Regions from separate parts of the Polaribacter sp. 20A6 genome, predicted to be linked through region 1. Evidence: riboswitches for the same ligand, from Rfam matches in the RefSeq annotation. Region 1 holds a riboswitch; the other holds the start of a gene.

The links. Region 1 has a riboswitch for S-adenosylmethionine ahead of GQS57_RS12210 (homocysteine S-methyltransferase family protein). Riboswitches for the same ligand answer to the same signal wherever they lie in the genome.
Region 2: it holds a riboswitch for S-adenosylmethionine, as region 1 does, so the genes downstream of both, GQS57_RS09945 (hypothetical protein) here and GQS57_RS12210 (homocysteine S-methyltransferase family protein) in region 1, are expected to answer to the same signal.

Annotation. Positions count from the first base shown of each region.
Region 1 covers NZ_WTPZ01000004.1:491,876-495,301, reverse strand. Annotated here, with positions in the region: gene epsC (serine O-acetyltransferase EpsC) at 1-415, shown strand, start outside; gene cysM (cysteine synthase CysM) at 417-1,304, shown strand; SAM riboswitch class I at 1,366-1,491, shown strand; gene GQS57_RS12210 (homocysteine S-methyltransferase family protein) at 1,543-2,559, shown strand; gene GQS57_RS12205 (antibiotic biosynthesis monooxygenase) at 2,606-2,887, shown strand; gene metH (methionine synthase) at 2,887-3,426, shown strand, end outside.
Region 2 covers NZ_WTPZ01000003.1:636,246-639,671, forward strand. Annotated here, with positions in the region: gene GQS57_RS09940 (T9SS type A sorting domain-containing protein) at 1-252, opposite strand, end outside; gene GQS57_RS09945 (hypothetical protein) at 784-1,341, opposite strand; SAM-I-IV-variant riboswitch at 1,388-1,482, opposite strand; gene GQS57_RS09950 (MFS transporter) at 2,206-3,426, shown strand, end outside.

The DNA.
Region 1 (3,426 bases):
TCACCAATTATTAAACTTAGGAATCCCTGTTTTTCCAAGAATAATGAGTGAGTATGCACACAGCAAAACCGGTACAGAGATTCATCCAGGAGCAGAAATAGGAGCTTCTTTTCATATAGATCACGGAACAGGAACTGTAATAGGAGAATCTGCAATTATAAAAGATAATGTACAGATTTTTCAAGGCGTAACTTTAGGAGGAATACAAGTAAAGAAAAGTTTAGCATCCACCAAAAGACATCCTACCATAGAAAGTGGTGTTGTTATTTATGCAAATGCTACCATTTTAGGAGGAGATGTTGTAATAGGGAAAAACTCTGTAATTGGAGCCAATGTTTGTATTATGGAATCCGTTCCAGAAAATTCGGTGGTAACAGTGAAATCAGAAAATAATATTTTTCAAAAAAGAAATTAGAATGAAAACCAAAAGCATCATAGATTTTGTTGGAAATACACCACTTGTAGAGGTACAAAATATCTTAAAGAAAGAAGGTGTTACTTTATTATTAAAACTAGAAGGGAACAATCCTGGAGGAAGTGTAAAGGATAGAGCAGCTTATTATATGATTTCTGAAGCTATTAAAAGAAAAAATATAAAGAAAGGTGATACTTTAGTAGAGGCAACAAGCGGAAACACAGGTATTGCATTGGCTTTAATGGCAAAAGTTTTAGGTGTAAATATGGTACTTACAATGCCAGAAAACTCTACTATAGAACGTGTTAAAACAATGAGAGCCTACGGGGCAAAAGTAATTTTAACTCCTGCAGATGAGGGGATTGAAGGTGCAATTGATTATGCTTTAAAGCTAAAATATAAAAAGGGATACTTTCGTTTAAATCAGTTTGATAATTTTGACAATCCGAAAGCACATTTTAATACAACAGGACCAGAAATTTGGAGAGATACAGAAGGAGAAGTAACTCATTTTGTTTCTGCCATGGGAACTACTGGAACTATTACTGGAGTTTCTGATTATTTAAAATCACAAAACGAAAACATCACCATTATTGGAGCACAGCCAACTGAAGGGGCAAAAATACCTGGAATTAGAAAGTGGTCTGAAGAATATATGCCAGCTATTTTTAAAGCTAAAAAAATAGATCAAATATTTGAAGTAAGTGAAGAAGAGGCAAAAGAAATGACGGTTCGTTTGGCAAAAGAAGAAGGCATTTTTGCAGGAATGAGTAGTGGAGGATCTGTTGCTACCGCGTTAAAAGTAGCAAAATCAATAGATAAAGGTGTTATTGTTGCTATTATTTGCGATAGAGGAGATCGTTATTTATCATCAGATATCTACGAATAAATTATTAAAACAAGAAAAAAGTTCGTTACTTTGTAACGTAATTTAGTTCATTTATTAAATATTGTTATCAAGAAAGGTTGAGGGATTAGACCCGAGGAAGCCTTGGCAACCCTTTATCTTTAAAGAAGGTGCTAATTTCTACTGATTCTTTCTGAACTAGGTTCAGAACCTTTCAGAGAGATAACGGAAAAAGTATCAATTCTTCTTTTCCTGATAACACAAAAATTAATTTTCAGGAATGTCAAATATATACAAAGCTTTACAAGAAAGAATTTTGGTTTTAGATGGTGCCATGGGTACTATGCTACAAGCCTATAAATTCACGGAAGAAGATTTTAGAGGAGAACGTTTTAAAGACTATCCATCACCTTTACAAGGTAATAATGACTTGTTATCAATTACGCAACCAGAAGCAATAAAAACCATTCATGGTAAATATTTTGAAGCTGGTGCAGATATTATAGAAACCAATACTTTTTCTGGAACTACTATTGCAATGGCAGATTATCAGATGGAAAATTTAGTGTATGAACTAAATTATCAATCAGCAAAAATTGCCAAAGAAGTTGCAAATGAGTTTACAGCAAAAGAACCACACAAACCTCGTTTTGTAGCAGGTTCTATTGGTCCAACAAACAGAACTGCAAGTATGTCTCCAGATGTAAATGATCCGGGTTATAGAGCAGTAACTTTTGATGAATTAAGAATTGCTTATAAACAACAAGTTGAAGCATTATTAGATGGTGGTGCCGACTTATTGTTAGTAGAAACGGTGTTTGATACTCTAAATGCCAAAGCAGCATTATTTGCTATTGAAGAAGTAAAAGACGAGCGTAGTATTGATGTTCCAATTATGTTAAGTGGTACCATTACAGATGCTTCTGGTAGAACTTTATCTGGGCAAACTGCGGAAGCTTTTTTAATTTCTGTATCTCACATTCCTTTATTATCTGTAGGGTTTAATTGTGCTTTAGGAGCCAATTTATTACAACCCCATTTACAAGCTATTGCAAACAAAACAGATTTTGCTATTTCTGCACATCCAAATGCAGGATTGCCAAATGCTTTTGGAGAGTATGATGAAACTGCAGAAGAAATGGGAGAGCAGATAGAAGAGTATTTAAAGAAAGATTTAATCAATATTATCGGTGGATGTTGTGGAACATCACCAGAACATATTAGTGAGATTGCAAGGATTTCGGGAAAATATAAGCCAAGAGCCTTTGTTGTAAATAAACAGGTTTTAGATATATAAAAAGCAGTGCTACGCAAGTAGTAATCTCAAAATAAATAAAAGGAAAGTGATTCTAGAAGTAGCCATTTTAAACATAAAAGTAGGCCTTTCAAAAGATTTTGAGTTTAATTTTAAGAAGGCAGAAAAGATTATTTCTTCTATGAAAGGATATAGCTCTCATCAATTAAAGAAATGTGTTGAACAAGATGACAAATATATTTTATTGGTCAGTTGGCAAACAATAGAGGATCACGAGGTTGGATTTAGAAAATCTGATGAATATGAACAATGGAAAGAATTATTGCATCATTTTTATGAACCATTTCCAATAGTAGAACATTACATATAATGAAAGTGAAACAAACAAAATATATGCGTTTATCAGGATTAGAACCTCTAGTCTTGAATGAAAATAGCAATTTTATCAATGTAGGAGAACGTACAAATGTTGCAGGTTCTCGTAAGTTTTTACGATTGATAAAAAACGAGCAATTTGATGAAGCTTTAGATATTGCAAGACATCAAGTAGATGGTGGCGCACAAATTATAGATATTAATTTTGATGACGGTTTAATTGACGGGAAACAAGCCATGGTTCGTTTTTTAAATTTAATTGCAGCAGAACCAGATATTTGTAGAGTGCCAATTATGATTGATAGCTCTAAGTGGGAGATCATAGAAGCAGGTTTACAAGTTGTTCAAGGAAAATGCGTTGTAAACTCAATTTCACTTAAAGAAGGAAAAGAAAAATTTATTTGGGAAGCAAAACAAATAAAACGATATGGTGCTGCTGTAATTGTAATGGCTTTTGATGCCGAAGGACAAGCAGATAACTATGATCGTAGAATTGAAATTGCTAAAAAATCGTATGATATTCTAGTAGATGAA
Region 2 (3,426 bases), on a different contig from region 1:
GCCTTGTCCTCTTCTAATATTGGCATTGTTATTTGTTGTGCCAGATTCAGTTCTGTCTAGAGTTAGTGCCCCATCAGAAGAGGGTGTAGTAGTTCCATCATCCCAAGATACTGTTCCGGGACCATAGCCTTTAACCCAAGATTGAGCATCGGTTGTAAATTGATAATGTGTAGGTCCTTGTTGTGCAGCTATTTTTGTGGTAGTAAAAAGGACTACAGCCATAAATAAAATTTTAAAGTATTTTTTTTTCATAATAAATGGTTTATAGTGTTTAAAATATTAGTTTTTTATATCTATAAAATTAATTTATATGTTAGCATATTTCATGCTAAATATTACCTTTTACTTGCGCTGGTTTATCCGAAATATAAAATGTAAGTTGTTTGTATTGTCTTGTTTATGTCTTGAGTGATTTTTTTTTTTGTTTTAAAATATGTAGGTAAAAACTATACTAAATTTCCTACTATATTTAAGTTGTTATTACTTAGGTTTTTTTAATTGTATAGCTGAAATAAAATTAGATTGTAGATGTAAATGTCTGTTTTAAAAGTAAGAAATTGGTCTGTTTGATTGCCCTTAAATTTATCTTAATAGTCTAAATAGTTCTCAATTATGCTCGAATTAGTTAACTTCGACTATACTAGCATTAGAAAATTTAATAACAGAAAAAATAACAACCAATTAAGTTAAATAAAAGGGAGTTAACTAACCTCTATTAGATTGTTTTAATTCTTTTTAGTCTTCATTTTTCATGAATATAAACACAGATATCTGGTTATGAGTTTATTTTGTTTTTATAAACTTCCTTTCTTGAAGCCATTTTTCTAATTCTTCTTTTCCTCCTTTACGTTTACAATATCCACATCCCCATTGATCGTTTGTAGTTACCACTTGTATAAAATGGTTTCCTCCTGATGGGCAATTTGCAGTCCAACTATTCTCATTAAAACCTGTTGGTTTAGGATGTAATTGTTGTTGCTCTAAAAAAGTAATTAATGGTGTAATTTTTTGAATTGCTTTTGCTTTCTCAATGGTTTTAGGAGTTTTTATATCAGAAATGATTGTCTCAAATTCAAGTTGTGTAAAAATAACGCTATCCTTTAAAGTAGGATAACCGGTATAAAAATGGTTTGCTTCAATTAATTGATGAATAACATAAATAATATCTTCTTTTTTTGTGTCAAATTGTAATTTGTATTGAACTTTAATTTCTAATTCATCATTGTGGTAGGAATAAGTAGTCATTAAAAAGTGAAATTCATTTTTAATGGTTGCAGTGCTCCCGAAATCTAATTCAGAATTCATTTTAACGCCTTCTTGCGTTGTAAAAACAGTTTTCATAATACATAATTTAAAAGTTATGCATCAGGGAAATATAATAAAAAAGGAGGTTCATTTATTTTGACTGAACTGTCCGTATTCTAAACCACCGTGACTGTTGTGCTCGGTTGGTACGCATTTTTTGCGTTCCTGATACAGGACAAAAGTAAGAAATATTCTTGGACAACATAATTGTAAATTTAATTTGTTTCTAAATGGCATCTATTTTATATTGATTAAGCGAACCTGAACCTAAAGTGAATTATCTTTTGAATAATTATTTTCTAGTTTTATAATCTGTTCAGCATATTTCCCTGCATTCCGCGAAAAGCTTTATTTCAGGAAAAACGCTTCTCTAAAAAAAGCCTTGGACACAACTTTAAAGTCTCCGATTTAGATTTTATTTGACCACTTATTCTCTAAAAAAAATTGAGGAGAGGTCTAGCTCCATTTCTAATTTAGAAAAGTATTGCATAGATCAAGATAGTAAATAAATGTCCTGTAAAAGTTTATAAAAACTTGTTATTAAAAATGATTTACACTTTCTCAGATGTAGTTTAGTGCAGCGTTCTCGATATGATAAGTCTTTCAAGTATTTTTTAGATATATGGTATTGCTAAAGTTTCAGTATCTCAAGATATAAAGCTTTTTTATTTAACAGATATGTTTAATGATTGAATTATAGGGGTGTACCAAATGAATCTAACTCTTCATTTTGATTATTATTATTATTATTATTATTATTATTTGGTGTTAGAACATATCCCCCCCTTAAAAAGCACATTTGTCTTACTTCACTTTTTAGAATAAATATTTTATTTACAGTTGAGAAATAGCATAAAATAATTGAATGTTTTTTTTGAAATCAATTTAGAAAATTAATGCATGTTAGACATAAATAAAGTATCGTTAAAAGAAAAAATAGGATATGCTCTTGGAGATGGTGCTGCCAATATAGCTTGGAGAGGTGTTGCCGCATTTCTATTTATATTTTATACCGATGTTTTTGGATTGCATCCTGCAACAGTAGGGCTTTTAATGTTGGTATCTCGTTTTAGCGATGGTATTAGCGATATTTTAATGGGTATTATTGGCGACAGAACCAAATCTAAATACGGTAAATTTAGACCTTGGATTTTGTGGACAGCGGTTCCGTTAGGTCTTAGTCTTTCGTTGTTATTTTCTAGTCCCGATTTAAATCCAACAGGTAAAATTATTTATGCTTATATCACCTACATTGCATTTACCTTAATTTATACAGCAAATAACGTTCCTTACGGAGCATTAATGGCGGTAATGACGGGTAATGATAAAGAAAGAACAAGTATTGGTTCTTTTAGAATGGTTGGGGCATTTGGAGGAGGAATGTTGGTACAAGGAGCCTTACTTTTTTTGGTTGCTTATTTTGGTAATGTAAACCCAACTATTAAAGTTGATAAATTAGATACAGAAAGATTTAAAGTTGAAGTCTCTGCACCAAAAGATGTTTTAAACGCAAATATTAAAACAGAAAACGGAATTGCTTTATTTACTTGGGATACTCTTGAATCCGAAGAAAATATTCCGACCAAAGGAAAGAGCTTTACCATAGAAGCTAATAAAAATTACACATTTATTGTAACCGGAGAAAAAGACATCAATAAAGAATCTTTTTCAATTATAGATCAAAAGAAAGGATATAGCAACTCTATTTATGTAATGTCTATTTTCTTAACCTTGTTTATGATTATTACTTTTTATTCAACAAAAGAAAGAGTATTACCACCTAAAGACCAAGAAACAAACTTAAAACAAGATCTAAAAGATTTAATTACAAACAAACCTTGGTTAATTTTATTAGCAATTGGCCTGTTATTTAATGTGTATAATTCTATAAAACAAGGAATTGTTGTAGTTTACTTTACACATTATTTAAATGATCAATTATTGGCCGCCAGTTTTATGGTTGGCTTAATGTTAGCCTCTATTGCAGGAGCAATGATTACCGCTCCTTTAGGTAAAATATTAGGAAAACGAATGTTGTTTATTTGTGCACTATTATTTTCTGGAGGTGTAAATGCATTACTAGTTTTCTGTGGTCCAAATGATATTTCTATGATTTTCACC